One region of the Pseudomonas sp. HD57-3 genome, then DNA from elsewhere that is predicted to be linked to it. Evidence: predicted binding sites of a transcription regulator. Region 1 holds the regulator's gene; each other region holds the start of a gene.

Region 1 (10,405 bases):
GATGCTGGTGACCTTGCTGTTCCTGTCGATGAACGGGCACCTGGTGGTCTTCGAAGTGCTCACCGAAAGCTTCACCACGCTGCCGGTCGGCGGCGGGTTGATGACCACGCATTACTGGGAACTGGCCGGCAAACTCGGCTGGGTGCTGGGTGCCGCCTTGTTGCTGGTGCTGCCGGCGGTCACTGCGCTGCTGGTGGTCAACATCGCGTTTGGCGTGATGACCCGCGCTGCGCCACAGCTCAACATTTTCTCCATCGGCTTTCCGCTGACCCTCGTACTCGGCCTGTTCATCGTCTGGGTCGGGTTGGCGGACATTCTCAATCAGTATCAACCGCTGGCCACCGAGGCCTTGCAGTTTTTACGCGAACTGGCACAGGCGCGCTGAGTCATGGCTGAGAGCGAAAGCGGTCAGGACAAAACAGAAGACCCTACGGAGAAGCGCAAGAAGGACTCCCGGGAAAAGGGTGAGATTGCGCGCTCCAAGGAGCTCAACACCCTGGCGATCATGCTCGCCGGCTCTGCAGCGCTGCTGATTTTTGGCGGGATGCTGGCGCAGGATTTGATGGACCTGATGCGCCAGAACTTCACGCTGTCGCGCGAAGTGATCATGGACGAGCGCTCCATGGCGACGTTCCTGATGAACTCCGGATTGCAGGCATTGCTGGCGATTCAGCCGATCATGATCACCCTGTTGGTGGCGGCTTTCCTCGGGCCGATTGCGCTGGGTGGTTGGCTGTTCGCCGCTGGTTCGCTGGCACCCAAGTTCAGCCGGATGAACCCGGCGGCGGGCCTCAAGCGGATGTTCTCGATGAAGGCTGTGGTCGAGTTGCTCAAGGCCCTGGCCAAGTTTCTCATCACCTTGGGTGTGGCGCTGGTGGTGCTCAATTCGGACATCGACGACCTGCTGCGCATTGCCCATGAACCGCTGGACCGGGCGATCATTCACAGCTTGCAACTGGTGGGCTGGAGCTCGCTGTGGCTGGCGTGCGGCTTGATCATCATCGCCGCCGTCGACGTTCCTGTGCAGATCTGGGAGAGCATCAAGAAGCTCAAGATGACCAAGCAGGAAGTGCGCGACGAGCACAAGGACCAGGAAGGTCGGCCGGAGGTCAAGCAACGGATTCGCCAGGTCCAGCGCGAGATGTCGCAGCGCCGGATGATGGCGGCGATTCCGGATGCCGACGTGGTCATCACCAACCCGACCCACTACGCCGTGGCGCTCAAGTACGACGCCGAGAAGGGTGGGGCGCCGATGCTGCTGGCCAAGGGCAGCGACTTCCTGGCGCTGAAGATCCGCGAAATCGCCGTGGCCAACAACGTCATGCTCCTCGAATCGCCAGCGCTGGCGCGTTCGATCTATTACTCCACGGAGCTGGAAGAAGAAATCCCCGGCGGCCTGTACCTGGCGGTCGCCCAGGTTCTGGCCTACGTCTACCAGATCCGCCAGCACCGTGCGGGCAAGGGCAAGTTCCCGGAACCGCTCAAGGACGACCTGCCGATTCCGCCGGATCTGCGGCGCGATTCCTGATTCTGATGAAACAAAAAAACCGCCTCCGGTTGAATCCGGTGGCGGTTTTTTTATGCCTGATGATCTGTGGTGCTTGTGAGGCCGCCTTCGCGGGCAAGTCGAATCGTCGCACCGCCGCTCCCACAGGGAAATGCATTCCAAATGTGGGAGCGGGCTTGCCCGCGAAGGCGTCAGTAGCCACGGCACATCACTCAAGCCCTTACACAGGGTTCGGCGACGGCGGTAATTCCAGATTGTCCAGCACCCGATTCACTGCCAGCTCGCCGAGCATGATCAGTTGCGCAATCCCCACCAGCGTCCTGCGCTGCGAGGCGGGCATGAGGTGGGTGAAGTCATTGACGATGGTTCTGGCGGAAGCCAGGGTTTCGCAGGCATCGACCAGCAGCTCTTCGTTTTTGAAGTCCGCGGTGACGGCGTACATTCTGCGGGTTTTGCGCGGTGGCGGCGTGGAGTCGGGCGGGCAGAGATAGTGATCGAGGGCGCGGTCGGCGGCTTCGTGAAGCTTTCTGGAATCGGCGGATTCGTAGGGCGAGGCGGGATCGGTTTCGGGTGGATTGGGTGTGGGTTTGATCATGGTGAAGCTCCTATAAAGTGGAGCCGCCCGGAACTGTCGCTAAACAGTAAGGTGGCGGCTGTACGCAGGTTAGCGAACCGGTTATAGGCACCCGGCAGACCCGAGGGTCTCCCGCATACAGCCACCATAGCGGAGTTGCAGACATTGAATCTGCGACAAGGCATCGAGCGCTGGTGCACCTATTTATGATTCGAGTCGCTAAACCCGATCGCTGATTCGTCAGCGACCGACCCACAATAGGCCCCGACCCCAAAGCGCACAAGCCGGCGGATTCTGGCGTAGCTGTAGGCAACGGCGCAAGGATTCGTAGCCTCAAACGCGTGTCTGGAGGTGTCTTTTAAACGCCGGAGTTTAAGGGGCACTTGATGCCGCCGGTCTGAAAAGACCCTCCACCTGTTAGTTCTGACAGTAGACGCGTGTTGTTCCCTGGCGCCTCATAAACCCGCAATTCACGCCGTTGCCTATTCGCACTCTGCGAACGCAGTGGTTGATAACTCATTCACTGGAAATCCGAGGTAGATCATGACAAGGCGCGTTTATCGAAAACTGCCGGGCATGGAGATGGAGTTCGTTTCAGGGAAGCTGGAAAGGGACGCAGGCGAGCGGGCCATCTTCTATGAGGTGACGTTCGACCTGAAGCTGGACTTTCTCAACTTTCTGGTCATGGCCAATCAGTTCATTCCGAGTTATCTGGATAATCCCATCAATGCGATCCGGCCTGAACTGGCCGGGTTTGCGTATCACTACTCCTACAACTACTTCTTTGGCGCAGCCGGTAATATCCGCGATAACCCGTCGTTGTTCGCTCTATTTACCGACCCCAGTTATTACATGGACCAGTGGGCGAGTGATGGCGGGCCCGTAGAACAACGATATGGAAAACCCTCATTCACGGTGTTCGGCAACCAATTGCGCATCACGGCGCGGCAGTACTTTCGACTGGATGCGGGCGCGCCTCCGATCGAAATCAGTGATCTGCCATTCATGCGTTTCGAATGGGCATTGAACCTGATGGAAGGTCATGTGAAGTCCACTGATGTCGCGCCTGTCACCAGGGTGGTACTGATGTATACGGAGGAGGATGTTGTCGATGTCGGCGGTCACAACGTGTTCAGGGGCACGCGCTATCTGGATAATGCGGCCCTCTCTTTCGGTTCGATCACTTCGGAGCACATTCTGGTAGCCGGTTGACTATCGGGGTTTCTTCTCAGTGAACATCGCTGAACAGGGGCGGGCGCACGACGTGCGTGCCGCCCCTTTGTGCATTCATCAGCCCCTCTGTTTCAATCCCCCGCAAAAGTTGGAAGGCTTCTTGCAGTAGCCGCCGTGCGCCTGCTTCGGGCGTCAAAAGTTTGCTTTAAAGGAACGGGGAAAACCGGTGGATCGCTCTCAGTTAATCAACAGTGCTCGCTCGAACATTGCCGATCTCAGTCGGGGCAATCTGGGTGTGCCGCTGTTGCTGCTGGTCATGCTGGCGATGATGATGTTGCCGGTGCCGCCGTTCCTGCTCGACGTGTTCTTCACCTTCAACATTGCCCTGTCGATCGTCGTGCTTCTGGTCTGCGTGTACGCCTTGCGGCCGCTGGATTTCGCGGTGTTCCCGACGATCCTGCTGGTGGCGACGCTGTTGCGACTGGCGCTGAACGTGGCGTCGACGCGGGTGGTGATGCTCCACGGTCAGGACGGCCACGCCGCCGCCGGTAAGGTGATCCAGGCCTTCGGTGAGGTGGTGATCGGCGGTAACTACGTGGTCGGTATCGTGGTTTTCGCGATCCTGATGATCATCAACTTCGTCGTGGTAACCAAGGGTGCCGGCCGGATCTCCGAGGTGAGCGCGCGCTTCACCCTCGATGCGATGCCCGGCAAGCAAATGGCGATCGACGCCGACCTCAACGCCGGTCTGATCGATCAGGCCCAGGCCAAGGCCCGTCGTCAGGAAGTCGCCCAAGAGGCAGAGTTCTACGGTTCGATGGACGGTGCCAGCAAGTTCGTACGCGGTGACGCCATCGCCGGTTTGCTGATTCTGTTCATCAACCTGATCGGCGGCATGGCCGTCGGTATCTTCCAGCACAACATGACTTTCGCTGACGCGGGCAAGGTTTACGCCTTGCTGACCATTGGTGACGGTTTAGTGGCGCAATTGCCATCACTGTTGTTATCTACAGCTGCGGCGATCATGGTGACCCGTGCTTCCGGCTCGGAAGACATGGGCAAGCAGATCAATCGCCAGATGTTCGCCTCGCCCAAAGCGCTGGCGGTGGCTGCCGGTCTGATGGCGGTCATGGGCCTGGTGCCGGGCATGCCGCACTTCTCGTTCCTGAGCATGGCTGCCCTGGCTGCCGGTGGCGCTTACCTGTTCTGGAAGAAGCAGAACGTGGCCAAGGTCGTCGCGCTGGAAGAGGTCAAGCGTCAACAGGAGCTGCTGCCGTCGCCGGCCCGCGCCATGGAAACCAAGGAGCTGGGCTGGGACGACGTGACCCCGATCGACATGATTGGCCTGGAGGTCGGCTACCGCCTGATTCCGTTGGTGGACCGCAACCAGGGCGGGCAATTGCTGGCGCGGATCAAGGGCGTGCGCAAAAAGCTCTCGCAGGATCTGGGCTTCCTGATGCCGACCGTGCACATCCGCGACAACCTCGACCTGGCGCCAAGCGCCTATCGCCTGACCCTGATGGGCGTGATCCTGGCCGAAGCCGAGATCTACCCGGATCGCGAACTGGCGATCAACCCGGGGCAGGTCTACGGCTCGCTCAACGGCATTACCGCCAAAGATCCGGCTTTCGGCCTGGAGGCGGTGTGGATCGAAGTCAGCCAGCGCGCCCAGGCGCAATCGCTCGGTTACACCGTGGTCGATGCCAGCACCGTGGTTGCGACCCACTTGAACCAGATTCTGTACAAGCACTCCAGCGAGCTGATCGGCCACGAAGAAGTGCAGCAATTGATGCAATTGCTGGCCAAGAGCTCGCCGAAACTGGCTGAAGAGCTGGTGCCGGGCGTGGTCACGCTGTCGCAGTTGCTCAAAGTATTGCAGGCGTTGCTGGCCGAACACGTGCCGGTGCGCGATATCCGCAGCATTGCCGAAGCCATCGCCAACAATGCCGCCAAGAGTCAAGATACCGCCGCTTTGGTGGCCGCTGTGCGGGTCGGCGTATCCCGCGCCATCGTCCAAAGCATTGTAGGGACTGAGTCGGAGCTGCCAGTTATCACGCTGGAGCCAAGGTTGGAACAAATATTGCTCAATAGTCTGCAGAAGGCAGGACAAGGCTCGGAAGAGGGCGTTCTGCTGGAGCCGAGCATGGCCGAGAAGCTGCAGCGTTCGCTGATCGAAGCGGCGCAGCGCCAGGAAATGCAAGGTCAGCCGGTGATCCTGTTGGTAGCAGGCCCGGTTCGCGCGATGCTCTCGCGCTTTGGTCGCCTGGCAGTTCCCGGACTGCATGTGCTGGCCTACCAGGAAATTCCGGACAACAAGCAAGTGACCATCGTTGCGACAGTAGGGCCCAACGGCTGAGGTAGTGGTTTATGCAAGTTAAGCGTTTTTTCGCCGCCGATATGCGTCAGGCCATGAAGCTGGTTCGTGATGAGCTGGGCGCTGATGCCGCCATCATTGGCAACCGCCGCATCGCCGGCGGCGTCGAGCTGACGGCGGCGCTCGATTACAAACTGTCGGCGCTGGCCCCGCGTGTTCCGAACATGGAGCTCGAGGACGAGCTGCGCAAGACCCAGTCGCGCATCGTCACCGCACAGGCCGAACTGAGCCTGCGTGGCGAAGCCGACGGCAACACCAATCGCCAGTTGTTCGCCGGGCTGCCGTTGACGGCCGGCCTGCCGCTGACCGCTGCCGAGCCGCTGACCGAACCGACCTACGAGGCTCCGGCCCGTCCGGCACCGGCGCCTGCAGCGGTTTCCGCTGGCGTCGACCCGCGTGCTCTGGACTCGATGCGTTTCGAACTCAACAGCCTGCGCGAACTGATGGAAGTGCAACTCGGCACTCTGGCCTGGAACCAGCTGCAAGGCAGCCGTCCGGCCCAGGCCAATCTGTACCGTCGTCTGCAACGCATCGGTTTGTCCGGCCCGCTGTCCCGTGATCTGCTGTCGATGATCACCGAGATCGACGAACCGCGTCAGGCCTGGCGCATGCTGCTGGCGCACCTGGCACGGATGATTGCCGTACCGGAAGTCGAGCCGCTGGAAGAGGGTGGGGTGATTGCCATGGTCGGTCCTGCCGGCATGGGCAAAACCACCACGCTGGCCAAACTGGCCGCCCGTTACGTGCTCAAGTACGGCGCGCAGAACATCGCGCTGGTGAGCATGGACAGTTTCCGTATCGGCGCGCAGGAGCAGCTCAAGACTCTGGGCCGCATCCTTAACGTTTCGGTGACCCACGTCGATCCGGGCCAGTCCCTGGTGCAGGCGCTGGATCCACTGCTGCGCAAACGCGTGGTGCTGATCGATACCGCCGGCCTGCAAGCCAGCGATCCTGCCCTGCGCATGCAGCTGGAAAGTCTGGCCGGTCGTGGCATTCGGTCGAAAAATTATCTGGTGCTGGCAACCACCAGCCAGAAACAGGTTCTAACCGCCGCTTATCACAGTTACAAGCGTTGCGGGCTGGCCGGGTGCATCCTGACTAAACTGGATGAGACGGCCAGCCTTGGCGAAGTGCTGAGCCTGGCGATCAGTCACGAACTACCGGTCGCCTACCTGACCGATGGGCCGCGTATTCCGGATGATCTGCATCTGCCGCGCCGTCATCAACTGGTCAGCCGCGCCGTCAGTGTGCAAATGCAGGAAGAACCCAGCGAAGAAGCCATGGCTGACATGTTCGCTGATATCTACCACAGTCCGACCAAGCAGGTTGGCTGAGGTAATGAACCGTTTTTGTACCTACATCGATGGTCTGCCATGCATTGTTCCGGTTGTGAACGCGCAGCCAGTAATGTGGCCTCCGTCTATGCAAGACAAGGTAAAGAAATAACATGGGCAGCATGCATCCCGTACAGGTGATCGCGGTGACCGGCGGCAAAGGTGGCGTCGGCAAGACTAATGTGTCAGTGAACTTGTCCCTGGCGCTGGCAGAGCTTGGCCGTCGGGTCATGCTGCTGGACGCCGACCTGGGGCTGGCGAACGTCGACGTTCTGCTGGGCCTCACACCCAAACGCACCCTGGCCGACGTGATCGAAGGCCGCTGCGAGCTGCGCGACGTGCTGTTGCAAGGCCCCGGCGGAATCCGCATCGTGCCCGCCGCTTCCGGCACCCAGAGCATGGTTCACCTGAGCCCGGCCCAGCATGCCGGCCTGATTCAGGCATTCAGCGACATCGGCGACAATCTCGACGTGCTGGTGATCGACACCGCTGCGGGTATTGGTGACTCGGTAGTCAGTTTCGTTCGCGCGGCCCAGGAAGTGTTGCTGGTGGTCTGCGACGAGCCGACCTCGATCACCGACGCCTACGCGCTGATCAAACTGCTCAACCGCGATTACGGCATGAACCGCTTCCGCGTCCTGGCCAACATGGCCCAGAGCCCGCAAGAAGGTCGCAATCTGTTCGCCAAGTTGACCAAGGTCACGGATCGCTTCCTCGACGTCGCCCTACAATACGTCGGCGCGGTGCCCTACGACGAAAGCGTGCGCAAGGCGGTGCAGAAGCAGCGTGCGGTCTATGAAGCCTTCCCGCGTTCCAAGTGCGCACTGGCGTTCAAGGCGATCGCACAGAAGGTCGACACCTGGCCGCTGCCCGCCAACCCGCGCGGCCACCTCGAATTTTTCGTCGAGCGCCTCGTGCAGCAAACGGCAGGACCTGTGCTATGACCGCCAGCGGTATGAACCTTTACAAAAAGTCGGCGCGTGACGCGCAGTACGAGCTGATCGAGCGTTACGCGCCACTGGTCAAACGCATCGCCTACCACTTGCTGGCGCGATTGCCGGCCAGTGTGCAGGTTGAAGACCTGATCCAGGCCGGGATGATCGGCCTGCTCGAAGTCTCGACCAAATACGACGCCAGCAAGGGCGCCAGTTTTGAAACGTACGCGGGCATCCGGATCCGCGGTGCGATGCTCGATGAAGTCCGTAAGGGGGATTGGGCGCCACGCTCGGTTCACCGCAATACCCGTATGGTCAGCGACGCGATTCGCTCGATTGAAGCTAAAACCGGCCGTGACGCTAAAGATCACGAAGTTGCGGCCGAACTCCAATTGAGTCTCGACGATTACTACGGGATTTTGAACGACACCCTGGGCAGCCGGCTGTTCAGTTTCGACGACCTGTTGCAGGACGGCGAACACGAAGGGCTGCACGAGGATGGCGCCAGTGCTCATCTGGAGCCGTCGCGCGATCTGGAAGACGAACGTTTCCAGGCCGCGCTGGCGGACGCGATTGCCAATTTGCCGGAGCGTGAGCGACTGGTGTTGGCGCTGTACTACGACGAAGAGCTGAACCTCAAGGAGATCGGTGAAGTCCTTGGCGTCAGTGAATCGCGGGTCAGCCAGTTACACAGCCAGTGCGCGGCCCGCTTGCGGGGGCGTTTGGGGGAGTGGCGAGCGCGCTGAAGGCAGTGTGGGGACACTGCGAACGAGGCTGGTGCGGTGGTGAACGGCACCGGTCTTGCTCTGTTGTGCTCCAGACAGTCATCGAGTGTTTTGCCGGATTGATTGAAATGGCGCGTCCAGGTGCTGGGCGCGTTTAAGACTGCTTGGAGGTCGAATTGAACAAAGACATGAAAATCCTCATCGTTGATGACTTCTCAACGATGCGGCGGATCATCAAGAACCTGTTGCGTGATCTCGGGTTCACCAACACCGTTGAAGCCGACGATGGCACCACTGCCATTCCGGTGCTCAACAGCGGCAGCATCGACTTTCTGGTGACCGACTGGAACATGCCTGGCATGACCGGTATCGACCTGCTGCGCCACGTCCGTGCCGATGAAAAGCTCAAGCACCTGCCAGTGCTGATGGTGACCGCTGAAGCCAAGCGCGAGCAGATCATCGAAGCGGCCCAGGCCGGCGTGAACGGCTATGTGGTCAAACCTTTCACGGCCCAGGCGTTGAAAGAAAAAATCGAGAAGATTTTCGAACGCATCGGCTGATGAACGCGCGGGGGAGCTATGGAGCATAACGAATCTTCACAGGGCGATTTTGAGTCGACCCTGAAAAAACACGCGGTCGAACTGGTCGAGAGCCTTGAAAAAGGCAAGTTCGGCGACGCTGTGCAACTGATCCATGAGCTCAATCAGACCCGTGACCGTGGCCTGTACCAGGAAGTGGGCAAGCTCACGCGTGAACTGCACAGTGCGATCGTCAATTTCCAGATCGATCCGCACATGCCGCAGGCTGAGGAAGTGTCGCAAATCACCGACGCTACCGAGCGCCTGGGCTACGTGGTCAAACTGACCGAAGCTGCCGCCAACCGCACCATGGATCTGGTGGAAAGCGCGACCCCTGTGGTCAATGGCCTGGCTGACGAAGCCCAGGCCTTGAGCGCCGATTGGAGCCGCTTCATGCGCCGTGAGGTCGGGGCTGAAGAGTTCCGTGAACTGGCGCGCCGGGTCGACGGTTTTCTGGCACGCAGCAGCGCGGACAACCGCGCGGTGTCGAGCAATCTGAACGACATTCTGCTCGCCCAGGATTACCAGGACCTCACAGGCCAGGTGATCAAGCGCGTGACCCAATTGGTCACCGAAGTCGAAAGCAACCTGCTCAAGCTCGTGCTCATGGCCAGCCAGGTGGACCGCTTTGCGGGCATCGAACATGACCGTGCGGCGATGCTTGCTGAAAAAGATCCACAAAAACATCTCTCGCAGGGTGAAGGTCCGCAGATTCATGCCGATAAACGAGAAGACGTTGTGTCCGGTCAGGACGATGTGGACGATTTGCTATCCAGCCTTGGATTTTGAGTTTTTTTGGGTTTTTAGACCTGTAGGAGCACCCCATTAATGAGCTTCGGCGCCGATGAAGAGATCCTTCAGGATTTCCTGGTTGAGGCCGGCGAGATTCTTGAGCAACTGTCCGAACAACTGGTCGAGCTGGAAAGCCGCCCGGATGACGCAGATCTGCTCAACGCAATTTTTCGCGGTTTCCACACTGTAAAAGGGGGCGCCGGCTTCCTTCAGCTCAACGAGCTGGTGGAGTGCTGTCACATCGCCGAAAACGTGTTCGACATCCTGCGCAAGGGTGAACGACGCGTCGATGCAGAACTGATGGACGTGGTGCTCGAAGCGCTGGACGCGGTGAACAGCATGTTCAGCGAAGTCCGCGATCGCAGCCCGATCACCGCCGCCACCCCGGAACTGCTGGCCGCCCTGGCGCGTCT
Region 2 (10,405 bases), 3.1 Mb from region 1:
AATTGAACAAGTCGCTCAAGGCATTCGGTCATCCGCCGACCTTCGATCAGCAATCGCAACTGATCGTCCTGCAACAGCAGTTCGAAGCGGCCGAACAGGCACTGGCGAAGCTGGAAAGCAGCGCGGCACCTGCGCCGGTCGTGGCCGCCCCGGCGAAGGACGCCGATCTGAAACGGGCGAAGATCCAGTTGGCGATGCGCCGCGCCGAGCTGAAAAAGGCGCAAACCACAGAGGCCCCGCCAGCCGAGATCGCCGCGCTGGAGCAAGCGCTGCGTGACGCCGAACAGGCGCTGCACAACGCCGAAGCCGCCAGCGATCAACCGGCGCCGGAGCTTGTGCGTGTCGAGAAACGTCCGATCGACGACCAGCTGCGTCAGCTGAAAACCGAACTGGCCTACGCTCGCGCCGATCTGAACAAACTGCAACGGCGCGACGGCACGCCCGCCGATATCCTCGAAAAGGCCCGCGCCCGCCTGCAAGAAGCAGAGCGGCAGGTACAAGCCCATGTCATCCATTGAAACCAGAGACGAGCGCCTGCAACAGGCAATGAAGCTGGTTTTGCTGGCGACATTGCCGGGAGTACTGGCGCTGTTCTGGTTTTACGGATGGGGCGGGTTGATCAACCTGGTCCTGTCCGTCGTCACGGCTTTGGGCGTTGAAGCCGCCGTGACTCATCTGCGTCGGCAACCTCTGCAGGCCACCCTGACCGATGGCAGCGCGGTGGTCAGCGCCACGCTGCTGGCGGTCGCGCTGCCGCCCTATTGCCCGTGGTGGCTGACGGTCACGGCGATCGCCTCGGGTCTGCTGCTGGGCAAACATCTGTACGGTGGTGTGGGCCGAAACCCGTTCAATCCGGCCATGCTCGGCTTCGCGCTGGCCATGGTGATGTTCCCGCAACCGATGACTCATTGGCCGGCCCATGGCATGAATCTGACGGCGGCTTTTGGCCAGGTGTTCAACCTGGGCGCGCAGCCAGACGCCTGGGTTCAGGCCACCGCGCTGGACAGTCTGCGCATCAATAAAAGCCTGACCATGGACGAACTGTTTGCCGGCAATCCGGCATTCGGTCGCTTTGGCGGGCACGGCGTTGAATGGGTGAACCTGGCGTTCCTCGCCGGCGGGCTGTTCCTGCTGCAGCGTCGGGTATTTGGCTGGCACGCGCCGGTCGGCATGCTTGCCAGCCTGTTCGTGATCAGCCTGTTGTGCTGGAACGGTTCGGGATCCGACTCCCACGGCTCGCCACTGTTTCACCTGCTGAGTGGCGCGACGATGCTAGGGGCATTTTTCATCGTCACAGAACCGGTATCGGGGGCAAAAAGCCCGCTCGCCCGCCTGCTGTTCGGCGTCGGCGTGGGGTTGCTGACTTACATGATTCGCACCTGGGGCGGTTACCCCGACGGCGTGGCGTTTGCGGTGCTGTTGATGAATCTGTGCGTGCCGGCGCTGGAGCGCTTCGCGGTGGCCCGTCAGACGCAGATGACGCCATGAACCGCACGAGCAGCCTGATCACACTGGCGTTGATTACTGCGTTGGGCATCGGCGTGACGTGGCTGGTGCAACGAAGCAACGCACCTCAGATCGCCGCCGAAAAGCGTCTGCTTGAAAGTCGCAAGCTGCTGGACGTGCTGCCGCTCGACGCTTACGACAATCTGCCGCTTGAACAAACTCTGACGCTGAACGACATCAACCTGAGCCACAGTCTGTTGCTGGGCGGTTATCGGGCGAGCAAAAGCGGCCAACCTGTAGCGGTGCTGTTGCGCAGCCAGACCCAAGGTTATGCCGGGAATATAGAGTTGCTGATTGCCATCGACGCCAACGGCCGATTGCTCGGTGTCAAAACCCTCGAGCAAAACGAAACACCTTCGCTGGGTGGACATATCGGCGACTGGCCAAATAGCTGGCTTCAAACCTTTAGCGGAAAATCGAGCAATCAACCGACGGACGCCGGATGGGCCTTGAAGAAGGATCAGGGGCAATTCGACCAGATCGCTGGCGCAACCATTACCTCTCGCGCGGCGATCAATGCCATCCACGATGCCCTGCGTTATTTCGATGAACACCGGACGACCCTGCTCGGGAGCGCGCCATGAATACGTCAGCGACACTGTCGAACTCAATGATGCTGGTGCTGTTGATCGGCGCCACCGACTCTGTGGCGGGCGCGCTGGCGACTCTGTTGATGTGTGCGGTTGTCGTGGGCGTTTACGGTTTGTGCATGACACCGCTGCGCTCGCGCCTGAGCAGCGAAAGCCTGTTGCCGGTCAGCCTGGTATTGGCCGCGACCCTGGCGGGCTGCGCCGATATTGTTCTGCAACGCGGTGCGATGCAGTGGCACCAACTGATCAGTCTTTACGCCGGGCTGATCGGCTTGCAGTGCATCGTGCTGGAGCGCAATGGATTTTTTCGCCAGCCTGTTCGTAAACGGCTGAAACTGTTCGGCCTGTTTGCCGTGCTGATGATTGTGCTCGCAGTGTTGCGTGAGCTGATCGGTCAGGGCAGCATCGGCCATCATCTGTCGGCACACTGGCAAGGTTTGATTCTGTTCAGCGAAGGCCTGCATTTCGCGACACTGGCTCCCGGCGCCTTCATATTGCTTGGACTGTTACTGGCCGCCCGTCAGGCCTGGACTCGCCCGGCCGCCCCACCCGAGGAAACGCATCACCCATGAATGCCGCAAAACGTCTGGAGATCTTCCGCAGGCTTCACGAGGACAATCCCGAGCCCAAGACCGAATTGGCCTACTCCTCACCTTTCGAACTGTTGATTGCGGTGATTCTGTCCGCGCAATCCACGGACGTCGGGGTGAACAAGGCGACGGCGAAGCTGTTCCCGGTGGCGAACACGCCGGCGGCCATTCACGCCTTGGGCGTCGAAGGGTTGTCCGAGTACATCAAGACTATCGGCCTCTATAACAGCAAGGCCAAAAATGTCATCGAGACCTGCCGCCTGCTGGTCGAGTTGCACAACGGCGAAGTGCCGCAGACGCGCGAAGAACTGGAAGCCTTGCCCGGCGTTGGCCGCAAGACCGCCAACGTCGTGCTCAACACCGCGTTCCGCCAATTGACCATGGCGGTGGACACCCACATCTTCCGGGTCAGCAACCGCACTGGCATTGCACCGGGTAAAAATGTGGTCGAGGTGGAAAAGAAGCTGATGAAGTTTGTGCCAAAGGAATACCTGCTCGACTCGCACCACTGGCTCATTCTTCACGGGCGTTACGTGTGTCTGGCACGCAAACCCCGCTGTGGCAGCTGTCGGATCGAAGATCTGTGCGACTACAAGCACAAAACTTCTGACGATTGAGCGGCTATTGGTTTTATTGATTTATCGATTGAAAAAATCTTTTTTACCATCTGCTGGAATATCGATATAAGGAGCGCCAAAGGCAGTCTTAGCCTGGAGTTGACCTTATGAGCACCAGCAAAGAGCAATTGGAAGCGGATGACGACTTTATCGCCACGGAGGCCGATGATGCCGAACCTGTGGTTGAAGTCGCCAAGACCAACTTGAGCAAGCGCCGAACCATCGACAACCTGCTTGAGGAGCGCCGACTGCAGAAGCAATTGGCCGATTACGATTTTGATCTCTGACATTTGAAAGCCTCCCGAAACGGAGGCTTTTCTCTTTCTGCCATACGCTGATTTCGATCCGCCCATGATCCGTCAGCCACTACAAACCTCAAACCAGGCCGTTTCGCTGCGCCAGTTCGATCAGATCCACCAAGGAGCGCGCGTTGAGCTTCAACAACAAGCGGGTCTTGTAAGTGCTCACGGTCTTGTTGCTGAGAAACATCCCGTCGGCAATTTCCTTGTTGGTCTTGCCGCGCGCCAGCTGCTGCAACACCATCATTTCGCGCCCGGACAGGCGATCAACCATGTCCGCTTCGCTGGCGTTACCAAGACTGGTCCGCACGGTGTGCAACGCCTGGTTCGGGAAGTAGCTGTATCCGGACAGTACCGCCTTGATTGCACTCAGCAACTCCGTCAGATCCTGTTGCTTGCAAACATATCCCGCCGCCCCCGATTGCATGCAGCGCATGGAAAAATGTCCCGGTGACTGGGATGTCAGCACGAGCACTTTCAACGGCATCGCACTCGTCGTAAGACGCGCAATGACTTCCAGTCCATCCAGTTTCGGTATGCCGATATCCAGAATGACAATATCCGGCATCTGGTCACGAGCCAGTTGTAACGCATCCACGCCATTATCGGTTTCTGCAATGACTTCGTAGCCATGACGTTCCATCAGCATACGTACCGCAAGACGAATGACGGGGTGATCATCCACGATCAGCACTTTATTCATGGGCAAGTCCAGTTTCGCTGTTCGAATTTTTAGAACCGGCACAATAACGTAGTCATTTCACCCATGGCATGGATAAGTTCCTCTGCACCAGCACCGAGAGACGCCTCCTACAGGCAATAAAGATTATTCCTACAGAAAAGACTCACTTACAGAAAATCATGAATTCACATCAGGAAGTTCGGCGTCTGCCACGCCCTCCTTCAGAGCCTTCACGACAGACTGAAAAAACTCCGAAACAAAGATCAACGACCAGACATTAAAAACAACTGAAACAACTTACATATATCGCACCCCCGAAATTTAATATAAACACCAGACACCGACGGCCCTGTTTAGCCGACAACTTAAACACGACCACTCAATCCAACCCAGACGACGAGAAAGACCATTCATGAGTAAAGACCATGCTAAAAATCAACAGGAAGATCCCCAACCCCATCACCGTTATTGCCATCTTCGCCTTTATATCGGAGACCTCCGCGGCCGTGTCATTGCCATTTCTTAATAATAATGAGCGGGAGCTCTACGTCTGGTTTCTGATCAGCTTTCCGTTCTACTTGTTATTTCTGTTCTTCGTCACGCTGAACTTCAACTATCGCTCTCTGTATGCTCCATCAGACTTCGACAGCGACAAGAACTTCCTCAAGGCGTTCGAAGAAGAAATCACTCTTCCAACCGAGACTTCTCCCACTCAACCAAACGTCGAATTACACGCTATCAAACTACCCAGACCGTTGGACAGGGTGTACATCATCGACATTCGGCAGATACACACGAGTTCGGGAATAGAAGTGCTATTGGAAAAATTCCCACATCCAAACAAGCATTCGCTGAGGTTATTCCTGTTTTTGACCGACGCTGTGTCAGATATTTTACTTAAGGACAATATCGAAACTTTGGCCAAACAAACAAAGAGAAGCCAAGGAATAACGTTCTGTATTATCTACGACACGCATTCGTTGACCACATCTGTATTGGGAAAGATTTGAAAGGGGATAAAACGCGGGGCAAGACATCCACGCAACGCACGATGTACAGCCGATGAGGACAGTAACGTTGACCGATATCGATCAAGTCAAAGGAAAAGTGCAAAAAAAACGGCCTTGTCACTACGACAAGGCCGTTTTTTTACATCAGGCCCGAAGGACTCAGAACAGCTTGCGGCCCTTGTTGGCAGCAATGCGCATGCGCAGGGCGTTGAGCTTGATGAAGCCCGCCGCGTCGGCCTGGTTGTAGGCACCGCCGTCTTCTTCGAAGGTCGCGATGTTGGCGTCGAACAGCGAATCGTCGGACTTGCGGCCGGTCACGATCACGTTGCCCTTGTACAGCTTCAGGCGCACGACGCCGTTCACGTTGACCTGGGAGGCGTCGATCATCTGTTGCAGCATCAGACGCTCAGGGCTCCACCAGTAACCGGTGTAGATCAGGCTGGCGTACTTCGGCATCAGCTCGTCTTTGAGGTGAGCGACTTCGCGGTCCAGGGTGATCGATTCAATGGCGCGGTGAGCGCGCAGCATGATGGTGCCACCCGGGGTTTCGTAGCAGCCACGGGACTTCATGCCGACGTAACGGTTCTCGACGATGTCCAGACGGCCGATGCCGTGCTCGCCACCGATCTTGTTCAGCGTCGCCAGCACGGTGGCCGGGGTCATTTCAACGCCGTCCAGCGCGACGATGTCGCCGTTGCGGTAGGTCAGTTCCAGGTACTGCGGGGTGTCGGGAGCCTTCTCCGGGGAGACGGTCCAGCGCCACATGTCTTCTTCGTGCTCGGTCCAGGTGTCTTCCAGCACGCCGCCTTCATAGGAGATGTGCAGCAGGTTGGCGTCCATCGAGTACGGGGATTTCTTCTTGCCGTGACGCTCGATCGGGATCGCGTGCTTCTCGGCGTAGTCCATCAGTTTCTCGCGGGACAGCAGGTCCCACTCGCGCCAAGGGGCGATCACTTTCACGCCTGGCTTGAGTGCGTAGGCACCCAGTTCGAAACGGACCTGGTCGTTGCCCTTGCCGGTCGCGCCGTGGGAAATGGCGTCGGCGCCGGTTTCGTTGGCGATTTCGATCAGACGCTTGGCGATCAGCGGACGCGCGATGGAAGTACCCAGCAGGTACTCGCCTTCGTAAACGGTGTTGGCGCGGAACATCGGGAACACGAAGTCACGCACGAATTCTTCGCGCAGGTCGTCGATGTAGATTTCTTTGACGCCCATGGCCTGCGCCTTGGCGCGAGCCGGCTCGACTTCTTCGCCCTGACCCAGGTCAGCGGTGAAGGTCACGACTTCACAGTTATAAGTATCCTGCAGCCACTTGAGGATCACCGAAGTGTCCAGGCCGCCGGAATACGCCAGAACGACCTTGTTTACGTCCGCCATGCCATCACTCCACGGGGTTCTACGGAAAGCCGAGGAGTCTACCGCTCAAACGCGATAATTTACAGAGGCGCGACAGCTTAAGACGACAAAGCGACAGAATCTGTCGAGAGGGCGACGATGACCGGCAGGTCAGGAAGTCGCCGCAGTGTTGGCAGGCGTGCTGGCCTGAGGTGCCGGAGCAGTCGTCGGTGCCACCCGCGCCAGGTGCACGTTGACCCGGCGGTTCTTGGCCCGGTTGGCGGCATTGGTGTTCGGCACCAGAGGATAACGCTCACCATGGAAACGCACGGTGATCTGCGATTCCTGGATGCCATTGGCCTTGAAGAAGTCGACCACCGCCAGCGCGCGGCGACGCGACAGTTCGCGATTGGTCAGGCGATTGCCGCTGTTGTCGGAATGGCCGTCGAGTTCGATGTGATTGACCGTCGGATCGGCCTTCATGTACTCGAGCATCACTTGCAGCTTGGCCTTGGCGGCGGCGTCCAGTTCGATGCCCTCGCCGGGGAAGCCGATCTGCGATTGTTTGACCTGATCGAAATTCTGCGGGAGCAGTTTCGCCACGCAGGTCTGATAGTCATTGAACGCCTTGCTGAACTTGACCGGCAACAGGCGCACTTCCGACACCCGACCATCGCCCGATGCCCGGCGTACCACCGGGCTGCGACCGTCCATCAGCCCACTGATCAGTTGCCCGGCCTGGGACTGAGAACTGTTGAACAGCACGTTGCCGCTGCCCAGTCGAACCGTGCCCAGGTTGATGTCGCCACGTCCCGGCTGCCACGGCGCAGCCGCCGCCAGCAAGGTCGCCGACCCGCCGCCGAGCATGGCGTTGTAGGCGTTCAGGCGAAAGGTCGCCTGCTCGCCGGCCTTGCGCACGAATTGCCCCGAGCCGAAGTCGGTGATCGGCTGCGTCAGACGGCACTCGAACTTGTCGCCCTCGACCGTCCACTCAATGTTCTCCAGACGGGTCTGGTAGGTCAGTGCCATCGCGGGAAGGCTGGCAAACACACTGAGCAAGGCTAAATATCGCTGGCGCACGGGAGGCTCCATTGGCTTCTACAACAAAAAAGACCGAGACATACATCTTTACGGCATACCTATGGGATATCGGACGCTCGTCGCAAAACTTGATAGCGAGTGCCTGCAAGAGTCTTTTCCGGTAGCATTCGCCTCAGTTTGACCCGCCTGGAATCCCCTCATGTCCGACCGCCTGACCCTGCTGCGTCCCGACGACTGGCACATTCATCTTCGCGATGGTGCCGTGTTGACCAATACCGTTGCGGATGTCGCGCGCACCTTTGGTCGCGCCATCATCATGCCCAACCTGGTACCTCCGGTGCGCAACGCCGCTGAAGCCGACGGCTATCGCCAGCGGATTCTCGCTGCCCGCCCGGCCGGCAGTCGTTTCGAGCCGCTGATGGTGCTGTACCTCACCGACCGCACCCAGCCCGAAGAAATCCGTGAGGCCAAGGCCAGCGGTTTCGTGCACGCCGCCAAGCTGTACCCGGCCGGAGCCACCACCAACTCCGATTCCGGGGTCACCAGCATCGACAAGATTTTCCCGGCGCTGGAAGCCATGGCCGAAGTCGGCATGCCGCTGTTGATCCACGGTGAAGTCACCCGTGGCGACGTCGATGTGTTCGACCGCGAAAAAATCTTCATCGACGAGCACATGCGCCGCGTGGTCGAGCGTTTCCCGACGCTGAAAGTGGTGTTCGAACACATCACCACCGGTGATGCCGTGCAGTTCGTCAACGAGGCTTCGGCCAACGTCGGCGCGACCATCACCGCGCATCACCTGCTCTACAACCGCAACCACATGCTGGTAGGCGGGATTCGGCCGCACTTCTACTGCCTGCCGATCCTCAAGCGCAACACGCACCAGGAAGCCCTGCTCGACGCCGCCACCAGCGGCAGCGCGAAGTTCTTCCTCGGTACCGACTCGGCGCCGCACGCCCAGCACGCCAAGGAAGCCGCCTGCGGCTGCGCCGGCTGCTACACCGCGTACGCCGCCATCGAGCTGTATGCCGAAGCCTTCGAACAACGCAATGCGCTGGACAAGCTCGAAGCCTTCGCCAGCCTCAACGGCCCGCGTTTCTACGGCCTGCCGGCGAACACCGATCGCATCACCCTGGTTCGTGACGAATGGACCGCCCCGACCAGCCTGCCTTTCGGCGAGCTGACCGTTATCCCGCTGCGCGCCGGTGAAAAACTGCGCTGGCGCCTGCTGGAGGAACACGCGTGAGTGAAGACCATTTCGACGACGAACTGGACGGTCAAGGTGGCGGCGGTTCGCGCCATCCAATGGCAGCACGCTTTCGCGGCTACCTGCCGGTTGTCGTCGACGTAGAAACCGGTGGCTTCAACTCGGCCACCGACGCTCTGCTGGAGATTGCCGCGACCACCATCGCCATGGATGAAAAGGGTTTCGTCTACCCGGATCACACCTACTTCTTCCGCGTCGAGCCGTTCGAAGGCGCCAACGTTGAAGCGGCGGCACTGGAGTTCACCGGGATCAAGCTCGATCACCCGTTGCGCATGGCCGTCAGCGAAGAAACAGCGCTGACCGACATCTTCCGCGGCGTGCGCAAGGCCTTGAAGGCCAACGGCTGCAAGCGGGCGATTCTGGTCGGCCACAACAGCAGCTTCGACCTGGGCTTCCTCAACGCCGCCGTCGCGCGGCTGGACATGAAGCGCAATCCGTTCCACCCGTTCTCCAGCTTCGACACTGCGACCCTCGCCGGTCTGGCGTACGGTCAAACCGTACTGGCCAAGGCCTGTCAGGCAGCCGACATCGACTTCGACGGCCGTGAAGCGCACTCCGCGCGCTACGACACCGAGAAGACGGCCGAGTTGTTCTGCGGCATCGTCAACCGCTGGAAACAGATGGGCGGCTGGGAAGACTTCGACGACTGATACTCGTCGGTTTTCTTCCGAGCATGAAAAAACCGGCCACATGGGCCGGTTTTTTTGTACCTCGACGTTGCGCCTTACAGGGCAGCAGCGTTCTCGGTCAGGTAAGCCGCAACGCCTTCTGGCGAAGCGTTCATGCCTTTGTCGCCTTTTTTCCAGTTGGCAGGGCAGACTTCGCCGTGCTCTTCGTGGAATTGCAGCGCGTCGACCAGACGGATCAGCTCTTCCATGTTACGGCCCAGCGGCAGGTCGTTGACGATCTGCGAGCGGACAACGCCTTTGTCGTCGATCAGGAACGCGCCACGGAAAGCCACGCCGCCTTCGGACTCAACGTCGTAGGCCTTGGCGATGTCGTGCTTCATGTCGGCAGCCATGGTGTATTTCACCTGGCCGATGCCGCCATTGTTGACCGGGGTGTTGCGCCAGGCGTTGTGGGTGAAGTGCGAGTCGATCGACACGGCGATCACTTCTACGTTGCGTGCCTTGAAGTCGGCCATGCGGTTGTCCAGAGCGATCAGCTCGGACGGGCAGACGAAGGTGAAGTCCAGCGGGTAGAAGAACACCAGGCCGTATTTGCCTTTGATGGCCGAGGACAGGGTGAAGCTGTCAACGATCTCGCCATTGCCGAGTACGGCCGGGACGGTGAAGTCAGGGGCTTGTTTGCCTACGAGTACGCTCATTGATATCTCCTGGTGTAGAAACTTGAAGTTCAGGGTTCGGGCCAGCCTGCCACCCTCAGGCGACAGCCCTGTGACACGAACCCCCTTCGCAAGGGCCGACCATCATACACTGCGTTTTTCGACTGTCCTTAAAGGTTTTTC
Region 3 (10,405 bases), 2.9 Mb from region 1:
TTCAGCGCGATGTTTCGCCGTTTGCTCGGGGACAATCCCCGGGAGTACCTCAACGCCCTGAATCAGCTTCGCTCGATCAATGCATCTCGGTGAACGCGAGTTTCACGCCGATGGCGATCAGCACCGCGCCCATGGTGCGGTCGAACCAGTGGCCCATGCGGGCGAAACCGGCGCGCACGCGCTGCTGGCTGAACAGCATGGCCACCAGGCAGAACCAGGTGGCGGTCGCGACGGCGAGATAAATGCCGTAACCGGCCTGGACTGCCAGCGGGGTGTGCGGGTTGATCACCACGGTGAACAGCGACAGGAAGAACAGCGTGGCTTTCGGGTTCAGGCCGTTAGTCACGAAACCCGAGGTGAAGGCGCCACGGGCGGTGCGTTCGCCGGCTTCTTTGTGCAGATCATCGGTCACGGTTTTCGCCGGTTGCGCACGCAGGGCCTTGAAGCCGATGTACAGCAGGTACGCGGCCGCCGCCCATTTCAGGGCGTTGAACAGCACAATCGATTGGGAAACGATCAGGCCGATCCCCAGCAGCGAATAACCGACGTGCAGGAAAATCGCCGTGCCCACGCCCAACGCGGTCCAAGTCCCCGCGCGTCGCCCGTGGGTCACGCTTTCGCGCACCACCACGGCGAAATCAGGACCGGGGCTGGCGACGGCCAGCAGGTGAATCAGGGCAACGGTCAAGAATTCGGTCCAGTACATGGGGGCTCCTTTCGGCCAAGCGTAACGAGTTGTTTCATCTGGTAGGCTCGGCAGATTACGCCTTCCCTTCAAAGCACAACAGGTACAGTTGATGACGAACGCCCACCGCGCCGTATTCCTCGATCACCCGTCGCTGGATCTTGGCGATCTCGATCTGAGCCCTTTGCGTGACTGCTTCAGCGATCTGCAACTGTTCGCCCAGACGTTGCCTGCGCAAGTGAGCGAACGCCTGCAAGGGGCGACCGTGGCGATCAGCAACAAGATCCTGATCGACGCCGCCGCCATGGCCGCCAACCCTCAGTTGAAACTGATCTTGATCACCGCCACCGGCACCAACAACGTCGATCTGGCCGCCGCCCGCGCCCACGGCATCACGGTGTGCAACTGCCAGGGTTACGGCACGCCGTCGGTGGCGCAGCACACGATCATGCTGCTGCTCAACCTCGCCACGCGCCTGGCCGATTATCAAAAAGCCGTCGGCGAAGGCCGCTGGCAGCAGGCGAAACAGTTCTGCCTGCTGGATTACCCGATTGTCGAACTGGAAGGCAAAACCCTTGGCTTGCTTGGACACGGCGAACTCGGCGGCGCGGTCGCGCGTCTGGCCGAAGCCTTCGGCATGCGCGTGCTGCTGGGGCAGATTCCGGGGCGCCCGGCCCGTCCGGATCGATTGCCGCTGGAAGAACTGTTGCCACAGATCGACGCCCTCACCCTGCACTGCCCGCTCAACGAACACACCCGGCATTTCATCGGTGCTCGCGAACTCGCCTCGATGAAACCCGGCGCGTTCGTGGTCAACACCGCCCGGGGCGGGCTGATCGACGAACAGGCCCTGGCCGACGCCTTGCGCAGCGGTCATCTGGGCGGCGCGGCCACCGATGTACTGAGCGTCGAACCACCGACCCACGGCAATCCGCTGCTCGCCGCCGACATCCCGCGCCTGATCGTCACCCCGCACAACGCCTGGGGCAGCCGCGAAGCGCGGCAGCGGATCGTTGGCCAACTGGTCGAAAACACCCAGGCGTTCTACAGCGGTAAGGCGCTGCGGGTCGTCAGTTGATAAACTGCGGCACTTTTTTTCACAGGAGCAGTTATGGATCCGCGCAGTGAAGTACTGCTTCGTCAGGCCGAGTTATTCCAGGGTTCGGTGTTGCTGGCCGGTTTACCTGCCGATGATCTGCTGGGGCGTCTGCCCGATGCGTTTGGCTGGTGCTGGCACGCCGGCGATCAGGCCGCGCTCGATGCGCGCTTCGAAGGCCGCAGCCATTTTGGCGTGAACGTGCCGGAACGCGAATTCACCAACGCCGTGGTGTTCCTGCCCAAGGCCAAGGATCTGACCGATTACATCCTCAATGCCGTGGCTTCGCGTCTGGCCGGGCGTGAGGTGTATCTGGTCGGGGAGAAACGCAGTGGTATCGAAGGCGCATCCAAGCAACTCAACCCGTTCGGCAAGCCGCGCAAGCTCGACAGCGCGCGCCATTGCCAGTTGTGGCAAGTGACCGTGGCCAACGCGCCGGAAGCCAAACCGCTGGAAAGCCTGGCGCAGACTTACGAACTGCCGCTGGCCGAAGGCCCGTTGAAAGTCATCAGCCTGCCGGGCGTGTTCAGCCATGGCCGACTGGATCGCGGCAGCGCCCTGCTGCTGGAGCACCTGGACAAACTGCCGAGCGGTCATCTGCTGGACTTCGGTTGCGGCGCCGGCGTACTCGGTGCGGCGGTCAAGCGTCGTTACCCGCACAATCAGGTCACGTTGCTCGACGTTGATGCCTTCGCTGCCGCCAGCAGCCGTCTGACCCTGGCGGCCAACGGTCTGGAAGCCGAAGTATTGACCGGTGACGGCATCGACGCCGCGCCGATGGGTTTGAACGCAATTCTGAGCAACCCACCGTTCCATGTCGGCGTGCACACCGATTATTTCGCTACCGAGAACTTGCTGCGAAAAGCGGCAAAACATCTGAAAAACGGTGGCGAACTTCGCCTGGTTGCCAACAGCTTCCTCAAGTATCAGCCGCTGATCGAAGAGCATCTCGGGGTCTGCGCGATCAAGGCCGAAGGCAATGGTTTCCGGATTTACCGGGCCAAGCGCGGCTGAAAATTAGCACTTGCCGAATGGATTCTGCCTAGGCAGAATCCGCTCCGTCCTAGGGGAGTAGTCTCCCACGAGCGCCAAGCTCGTCCGGCATACGTCAACATACTTGATCCTCAGATCATGGCGTATGCGACCCAAGCGTCCGCACCAGACGGATCGCAGGGTTTGACAAGACCTATGACACGCACACCTTACCCGGGGCGGGAAGGTTGTACGTGTCATAGCCGTGTCGACCCGCCCCTTAGGAAATCCTGATGCTGGACTCGTTACTCGTTCCCACCGCAATCGTTGCCTTGGCCGAAATCGGCGACAAGACGCAACTGCTCGCGCTGATTCTCGCCGCTCGCTTCCGCAAACCCTGGCCAATCATTGCCGGTATCGTGGCTGCGACCCTGGCCAACCACGCGGCAGCCGGTGCGGTCGGCGCCTGGTTCGGCAGCTTCTTCTCCGATTCGGTCCTGCACTGGATTCTCGCCGCGAGCTTCGCCGCCACCGCCCTGTGGACGCTGGTGCCGGACAAGATGGACGACGATGAAGCCAGCACCGCCCGCAAGTTCGGGCCATTCCTGACCACGCTGATTGCGTTCTTCCTCGCGGAAATCGGTGACAAGACCCAGATCGCTACCGTAATGCTGGCGGCGCAATACCCGGAGCTGTGGCTGGTAATCATCGGTACGACGGCGGGCATGCTGATCGCCAACGTGCCGGTGGTACTGGCGGGGAATTTCGCAGCAGAGAAACTGCCGCTGACCCTGATCCGTCGACTGGCCGCCTCGGCGTTCCTGATCCTGGCGATCGTCGCGGTGTACAAGGCGATGCAGAGCAGCGGCTGGGTTTGATCCGGCAGATCGCTCCCGCACCGAGTGCGGGAGCGATCATGGCTTCAGGACTTGGGCGCTTTCTCGTAAAGCGGCATGACCTTCGGAATCGCCGCCTGCAACGCAGCCGTGCGGCTGCTGGAAGACGGGTGAGTGCTCATGAACTCCGGCGGCGCGCCTTCAGAGGCCTTGCTCATCTTCTCCCACAGAGTGATGGCGGCGTTCGGGTTGTACCCGGCACGCGCGGCGAGTTCCAGACCGATCAGGTCGGCCTCGTTCTCGTTGGCGCGGCTGTTGGGCAGCGTCATGCCGTAGTTGGCCACGGTGTCGGCCAGCGCCAGGCTGTCCTGCCCCAGGCCGAGCAACGCACCGGCGCCCTGCTTGGCCATTTCGATGCCATAGGCCTTGGACATGGCTTCACGTCCGTGCTCGCGCAAGGCGTGAGCGATTTCATGGCCCATGACCGCGGCGATTTCATCGTCGGTGAGTTTCAGGCTGTCGATCAGCCCGGTGTAGAAAATGATCTTGCCGCCAGGACCGCAGTTGGCGTTGAGCTCGTCGCTCTTGATCAGGTTCACTTCCCATTTCCACTGCGCCGAATCCGGACGGAAATTCGGTGCCTGGGCGATCAGCCGGTTGGCGATGGCCTGAATGCGTTTGGCGTCATTGCTGGTCTTGTCCAGCACGCCTTTGCTGGACGCCTCGCCCACGGTCTTCTGATAGGACTGGGCATACATCTGGTCGACCTCTTGCGAGGACAGCATGCTGAACATGTACTGCTTGCGCTCCACGCCCACGGCACCGCCGCTGGTGGTGTTGACCGACTGACAACCGGCCAGCAACAGCGCCGCGCTCAGTGCACTTACAACCAATGTCTTGTTCATTCAAAAGCTCCCTGAAAACCTGCCGCGTATCCTAGGCGGGTAATTGTATCGACGCCAGATACAACGGACGTGTTGCACCTGTTTTCAGAACACGTACGCCAGCCCTGCAGGAAAAAATTCACATCCACCGCCGCGCCCGCTGCAACTGCGTCGCGCACTGATCCATTTGCGACATCCGACTGCAATTACTTGCTCCGCACCTCATGGCGCAATAGTGGCTGCCGATACAGCAGCGCAGACGTCCTCTCGCGTGCGGAGCTCCCATGAAGTTCAAGTCGATCCAGTTTTCCGTGGCCGCCCTGGCCGGCGCCATCGTACTCAGCGTAGTCGCCGCGCTGGTGCTGTACGCGCTGTTCTCCGGTGCCCGCACACAGGAAATGGTCCAGCAACGGACCCAGGCCCAGTTCGAGCAAGTCATCGAACAGCGCCTGACGTCGCTGGCACAGACCCAGGTCAGCCAGATCCAGCGCGAACTGGAAGCACCGTTGCTGATTGCCGGCGGACTGGTACGCGTCAACGCCCTGCTCGGCACGCCGGCCGCCGATGGTCAGCCGCGACTGACCGTCAGCCGTGAGCAACTGATCAGCCTGATCAAGGAAAACGTCGAGAAGAACCCGAAGATTCTCGGCACCTACATCGGTTGGGAAAAGAACGCACTCGACCACAACGATTCGGCCTACGTCGGCACCAGTGTGGTCGGCATCGACGCCGCCAACGGACGTTTCCTGCCGTGGTGGTTCCGCAACGACGACGGCACCCTGGGCCTGGACAAACTGGTAGACGTCGACGACCAGAAAGTCCTGTCCACCGGCGTGCGCGCCAGCGAGTACTACCTGTGCTCGAAAGAAACCAAGAAATCCTGCGTGATCGATCCCGCCCCGTACAAGGTCGGCGACAAGATCGTCATGCTCGCCTCCTTTATTGAACCGATCATGCTCAACGGCGCCTTCCAGGGCATCGTCGGCGCCGACCTGTCGGTGAACTTCATCCAGGAAATGCTCCTGGGCGCCAACCAGAAACTGTACAGCGGCGCCGGGCAAATGGCCCTGATCGGCGGCAATGGCCGGATCGTCGCCTACACCAAGGATCCGAGCAAATTCGGCGAGAAAGTCAGCGACATTCTCGACGCGCAACAGATCTCCAACATGGCCAATCTCAAGCGCGGCGAAGTGACTTACACCGTCAATAAAGAGCAAGGCCGGATCGAGTTGTACCTGCCGTTCGGCATCGGCCAGACCGACGCGCGTTGGACGCTGATGCTGCAACTGCCGCTCGACGCGGTAATGGCTGACCTGCAAAAGCTCCAAGGCGACCTCGACGCCCAGCGCAAATCCGACACCTTCGGCATGGCCATGGTCGGTCTGATCATTGCCGGCCTCGGCCTGCTGGTGATCTGGCTGGTGGGCCACGGCATCGCCCGCCCGCTCAAACAAATGGTGACCATGCTCGATGACATTGCCCAGGGCGAAGGTGACCTGACCCGTCGTTTGACCAGTGACCGCAAAGACGAACTCGGTTCAATCGCCAAAGGCTTCAATACCTTCCTCGCCAAACTGCAGGGGATGATCACGCAGGTGGTGTCGTCGGTACAGAGCGTCAGCGATTCCTCGGAGCACACCGCGGACATCGCAATCCGCACCAATATCGGCATTCAGAAACAAATGGCCGAGATTGATCAGGTCGCCACCGCCGTGCAGGAAATGACCGCCACCGCGCAAGACGTGGCGCGTAACGCGACCCAGGCTGCACAAGCCGCCAGCCACGCTGATCAGGCGGCAAGCCAGGGCATGCAAATCGTGCGCGATACGTCGAATTCGATCGGCGTGCTGGCCGTGGAAATCGGCAAGGCCGTGGACGTGGTGCAGACCCTGGCCAAGGACAGCGAAAACATCAACGCGATCCTCATCGCCATTCGCGGGATCGCCGAGCAGACCAACCTGCTGGCCCTCAACGCGGCGATCGAAGCGGCCCGCGCTGGTGAACAAGGACGTGGTTTTGCGGTGGTGGCCGACGAGGTGCGCAACCTGGCGCAGAAAACCCAGAAGGCCACCGAAGAAATCCAGAGCATGATCCAGCAACTGCAACAGGGCACCCGCGATGTGGTGCGGGTCATGGAGGACAGCCAGAACCGCACCGACGAAAGCGTGCAGCACGCGGCCAAGGCAGCCGAAGCGCTGGAGACCATTACTCAGGCGGTATCGGTGATCAACGACATGAACACCCAGATCGCCAGCGCCGCCGAGGAACAGAGCGCGGTGGCCGACGACATCAACCGTAACGTGATCAATATCGGTCAGGTGGCCAATGAGGTGGCGGGTGGTGCGGATGAATCGAGTTCGGCGAGTGCCGATTTGACCAAACTGGCGGAGCAACAGCGGCGGTTGATCAATCAGTTCAAGGTCTGACCGATCAGGCCGGAGTCAGGCACTCCGGCCCGTTGAGCTTCGGATCATTGACCAGATTCGCCAGCACCCGCTCGCGCAAGGCGGCGGGTTCGCTGGCGAGCAAACCCTGCAGGACATGCAACGGCGTTTCAGGATCAAGCCACGCCGCCTGCCCCGCCTCATCGAGAATCAACGGCCGGCGCTGACTGGCCGCCGACTGAGTGATCACCGCCGTGCTCAGCCACACCTGCTCCTGCACCGGATACGCTTCCCAGATCGCCGCAAAAAACAACGAAGCACCTTCCCCCGGCGTCAGCCAGTACGGGCGTTTGCGCACGTTGCCGCGCCATTCGTAGAAACCGTTGGCCGGCAGCAGGCAGCGGCGCAGGCGCAGGGCTTCACGGAACATCGGCTGTTCGGCGACGGTTTCGGCCCGGGCGTGGGCCGGCGTGCGCGACATGTCGGTCAGCCACGGCGGTGTCAGCCCCCAACGGGCACGGGCCAGCGTGCGCTGGCCGTCGGGTTCGGCGCGCAGCATCAACACCGAATCGTTGGGGGAAATGTTCCACTGCGCCTGCTGATCGGCAGGAAAACCTGGCAGGTTCGCGAAATCGCGGTTCCAGCGAAACAGGGCATAACGTCCACACATGGGGCAGCACGACTCACAAATAAAACGAACGCCAGCCTAACAGACCAGCGTCCCGGGATAGCTGTCCGGTTCATCGCCGGGCAGCGGCAGCGCGGCATTGTACGCACTGATCAACTCGCGGGCGTATTCGGCCTGGTCGTTATCGACCGACAGGCCCAGCAGACCGAAGATCGGCAACTCGCCCGTGCCGCCCAGCAGATCGCGCCCGACCAGATGCGCCTCGATGCCCTCGCTGGCGAGCATGCCCTTGAGCATTTCGCCTTCCATCAGGTTTTCCGGCTCGTAGATTCGCTGCATGAGCGCGCCTCAATCGTTTTCGTGGAAGACTTCCAGAAACCAGTCCTCTCCGTGGACCTGCAACACAAAGGTGATCGGCCGACAGCACACCTGACAGTCTTCAATATAGGTCTGGTCGCCAGCGGAGAGATCCACGGTCGTCTCGACCTCTTCACCACAATACGGACATTCATATACTGCGCTTTCCAGCATCGCGGTCTCCCGGGTGACTTGTGCGTATAATCGCCGGTCTATTTGCAGGGCTATTTTTGTCTGGCTACTTTTTCAGACCGTGCCCCGTTGGTTTTCGATCAAAACCTTTACTTACCCTAGCCGTTTCCAACAAGAGAGCATGATGGGCGAATTCGATGCCATCCGACCTTACGACGACAGCGAAGTACCTGCGGTACTGGCGCGACTGCTCGGCGACAAGGCGTTTCTAGATATCCTCACCCACTTCCGCTTCCCGCGTTTTGCCGGTGCCTTCGGCTGGATGCTCAAACCACTTATAGCCCATCGGCTGCGTCGTGAGTTTGCCGACGTGACCTCCGTGGCCACTTTGCAGGACAAGGTCGAGTTCTACGTCGACCACACCATCGAGCGCGCCACCGACGGCGTGACCTACACCGGTGTCGAGCAATTCAAGTCCGGCAGCGCCTATCTGTTCATCGCCAACCACCGCGACATCGTGATGGACCCGGCCTTCGTCAACTACGCCGTGTACCACGCCGGCCTGCCGACGCCGCGCATCGCGATTGGCGACAACCTGCTGCAAAAGCCGTTCGTCAGCGATCTGATGCGCTTGAACAAGAGCTTCATCGTTCATCGCTCGATCACCGGGCGTCGCGAGAAAATGGCCGCCTATCAATTGCTGTCGGCGTACATCAACCACTCGATCCGCAACGACTGCGCCTCAATCTGGATCGCCCAGGCCGAAGGCCGCGCGAAGGACGGTGACGACCGTACCGAGTCGGCGATCCTCAAGATGTTCCACATGAGCCGCAAGGACGAGCCGTTCGGCGAGGTCATTCAGTCGCTGAACCTGACCCCGGTGTCGATCAGCTACGAATACGACCCATGCGACCAGGCCAAGGCCCGCGAGCTGTACATCCGCGCCACCACCGGCACCTACAGCAAGGCGCCGGGCGAGGATGACGTGAGCATCGCCAAGGGCATCACCGGCTACAAGGGCCGGGTGCACGTGAACTTCGCCGCGCCGATCACCGAGCTGTTCGAAGACACCAAGCAATTGGCGGTCGAGATGGACAAGCAGATTCTCGGCGGCTACCGGTTGTTCCCGGTGCATTACCTGGCGTACGCGCAGTGGGCCGATGCCGATCCGCAATTGAACGTGCCGAAGGCTGCCGACGTGTTCGGTGCCGAGGAACTGGCCAAGGCCCAGGAAGAATGGCAGAACCGTCTGGACGCCTGCCCCGAGGAGCATCGTCCGTATCTGGTGCTGCAATATGCGACGCCGGTACGCAATCAGTACCGGGTCAAGGCTGGTTTGCCGCTGTAAGCGGTGTCGGCCAGATACAAGAACGGCGCCTTCGGGCGCCGTTTTTCGTTCAGAAGCGGGTACTGATCCAGGACACCAGCAACGCCAGGCCCAGACAGGCAAAACCGAAGCGGTAGAAGAAGCGATTCATGCGCAGGGTCGCCCAATCGAGCACCGGCTCCTGATTCGGCTGACTCTGACGCTGGGCCGCGATACTGGCCATCGCCCGTTGTTCACGGCGACGGGTCGCGTGCAGCAGCCAACTGCCGGGGAAGGCCAACAGCAGGGCCAGCAGGTTGATCAGTTTGGCGGGATGGGCGGTAAACAGCGTCATCAAGTGCAGCGACATCACAGACCTCAATCTAAACCGGGTATGGCGAACGCCAGACCGACGACCGCGGCGCGGATTCTACCGAAACCCTCCCCCACTGCCCTAGCCTTTGCGACAAATAACCCGTCAATCGACCGATGGCTGTCCTGTGTCACGGCATCGTCATTTGTTTCAGTCACCCTGCGCGCCTCGAAACCGACACGGAACGCGACATGCTTCACGCTGAAAACCAGGATCGCCTGTACCTCATCTCCCCGTCCGACGAACAGCAGATCCTCGTCGGCAGCCTGGCCTTCAATGTTCAGGACCGCCACTGGCTGGTGTATTGCGCCCTCGGCGGGCACCAGCATGCGGATTTGCCCGAGACTGATTTGCTGACTGGTGTCAGCGTTCTCGACTTCTATTCACAGGCCGCCTGAACGAGAAAGCCCGGAGCCATCACTGGCCCCGGGCTTTTTCACATCAACCGGACACTTACTCGGCGAGGACCTGACCCACGGTCGGATCCTTGAACAGACGGGTCAGCGCATCGCTCAGCACATCGCTGACCAGTTTGGTGTTGGTTTCCTGGTTCGGCGCCATGCCGAAACGCTGGTCCAGCGAGGCACCGTAACGGCCGCTGTAGCGACGGTTAGCGTTCTGCACGTCGGAGCGGAAGGTCGCGCCGATGGTGGCTTCGGTCACGTACATGCCTTCTTTGGGCGACTGGTATTTCAGTTCGGCCAACGTCACGGTCAACTGCGGTGCATTGGGGGCGTTGTTGGTCGGGGTGA

Evidence for each region. Region 1 encodes FliA, which starts transcription of late flagellar genes. Its sites were predicted from a motif close to CTAAAGTTTNNNNNNNNNNNGCCGNTAA; they were not measured.
Region 2: a site for FliA is predicted at 7,776-7,803, ahead of AC0R79_RS24520 (flagellar protein MotY). Genes of this name have one in related genera too.
Region 3: a site for FliA is predicted at 4,695-4,722, ahead of AC0R79_RS25490 (methyl-accepting chemotaxis protein). Genes of this name have one in related genera too.

What each region holds. Positions count from the first base shown of each region.
Region 1 covers NZ_CM148568.1:1,999,253-2,009,657, forward strand. Annotated here, with positions in the region: gene fliR (flagellar biosynthetic protein FliR) at 1-385, shown strand, start outside; gene flhB (flagellar biosynthesis protein FlhB) at 389-1,528, shown strand; gene AC0R79_RS09025 (DUF6124 family protein) at 1,728-2,102, opposite strand; gene AC0R79_RS09030 (hypothetical protein) at 2,625-3,293, shown strand; gene flhA (flagellar biosynthesis protein FlhA) at 3,481-5,610, shown strand; gene flhF (flagellar biosynthesis protein FlhF) at 5,622-6,962, shown strand; gene fleN (flagellar synthesis regulator FleN) at 7,076-7,906, shown strand; gene fliA (RNA polymerase sigma factor FliA) at 7,903-8,643, shown strand; gene AC0R79_RS09055 (chemotaxis response regulator CheY) at 8,811-9,182, shown strand; gene AC0R79_RS09060 (protein phosphatase CheZ) at 9,201-9,989, shown strand; gene AC0R79_RS09065 (chemotaxis protein CheA) at 10,029-10,405, shown strand, end outside.
Region 2 covers NZ_CM148568.1:5,413,050-5,423,454, forward strand. Annotated here, with positions in the region: gene rsxB (electron transport complex subunit RsxB) at 1-518, shown strand, start outside; gene AC0R79_RS24480 (RnfABCDGE type electron transport complex subunit D) at 505-1,488, shown strand; gene AC0R79_RS24485 (RnfABCDGE type electron transport complex subunit G) at 1,485-2,090, shown strand; gene AC0R79_RS24490 (Rnf-Nqr domain containing protein) at 2,087-2,668, shown strand; gene nth (endonuclease III) at 2,665-3,303, shown strand; gene AC0R79_RS24500 (PA3496 family putative envelope integrity protein) at 3,411-3,590, shown strand; gene AC0R79_RS24505 (response regulator transcription factor) at 3,679-4,305, opposite strand; gene AC0R79_RS24510 (hypothetical protein) at 4,710-5,294, shown strand; gene AC0R79_RS24515 (argininosuccinate synthase) at 5,454-6,671, opposite strand; gene AC0R79_RS24520 (flagellar protein MotY) at 6,801-7,709, opposite strand; gene pyrC (dihydroorotase) at 7,870-8,916, shown strand; gene rnt (ribonuclease T) at 8,913-9,587, shown strand; gene AC0R79_RS24535 (peroxiredoxin) at 9,662-10,264, opposite strand.
Region 3 covers NZ_CM148568.1:5,629,648-5,640,052, forward strand. Annotated here, with positions in the region: gene AC0R79_RS25460 (AraC family transcriptional regulator) at 1-93, shown strand, start outside; gene AC0R79_RS25465 (LysE family translocator) at 77-706, opposite strand; gene AC0R79_RS25470 (2-hydroxyacid dehydrogenase) at 798-1,763, shown strand; gene AC0R79_RS25475 (class I SAM-dependent methyltransferase) at 1,797-2,795, shown strand; yybP-ykoY riboswitch at 2,835-2,959, shown strand; gene AC0R79_RS25480 (TMEM165/GDT1 family protein) at 3,047-3,631, shown strand; gene AC0R79_RS25485 (M48 family metallopeptidase) at 3,676-4,494, opposite strand; gene AC0R79_RS25490 (methyl-accepting chemotaxis protein) at 4,758-6,899, shown strand; gene AC0R79_RS25495 (SOS response-associated peptidase) at 6,904-7,527, opposite strand; gene AC0R79_RS25500 (putative signal transducing protein) at 7,564-7,824, opposite strand; gene AC0R79_RS25505 (CPXCG motif-containing cysteine-rich protein) at 7,834-8,016, opposite strand; gene AC0R79_RS25510 (1-acyl-sn-glycerol-3-phosphate acyltransferase) at 8,159-9,322, shown strand; gene AC0R79_RS25515 (hypothetical protein) at 9,372-9,650, opposite strand; gene AC0R79_RS25520 (hypothetical protein) at 9,845-10,051, shown strand; gene AC0R79_RS25525 (YajG family lipoprotein) at 10,107-10,405, opposite strand, start outside.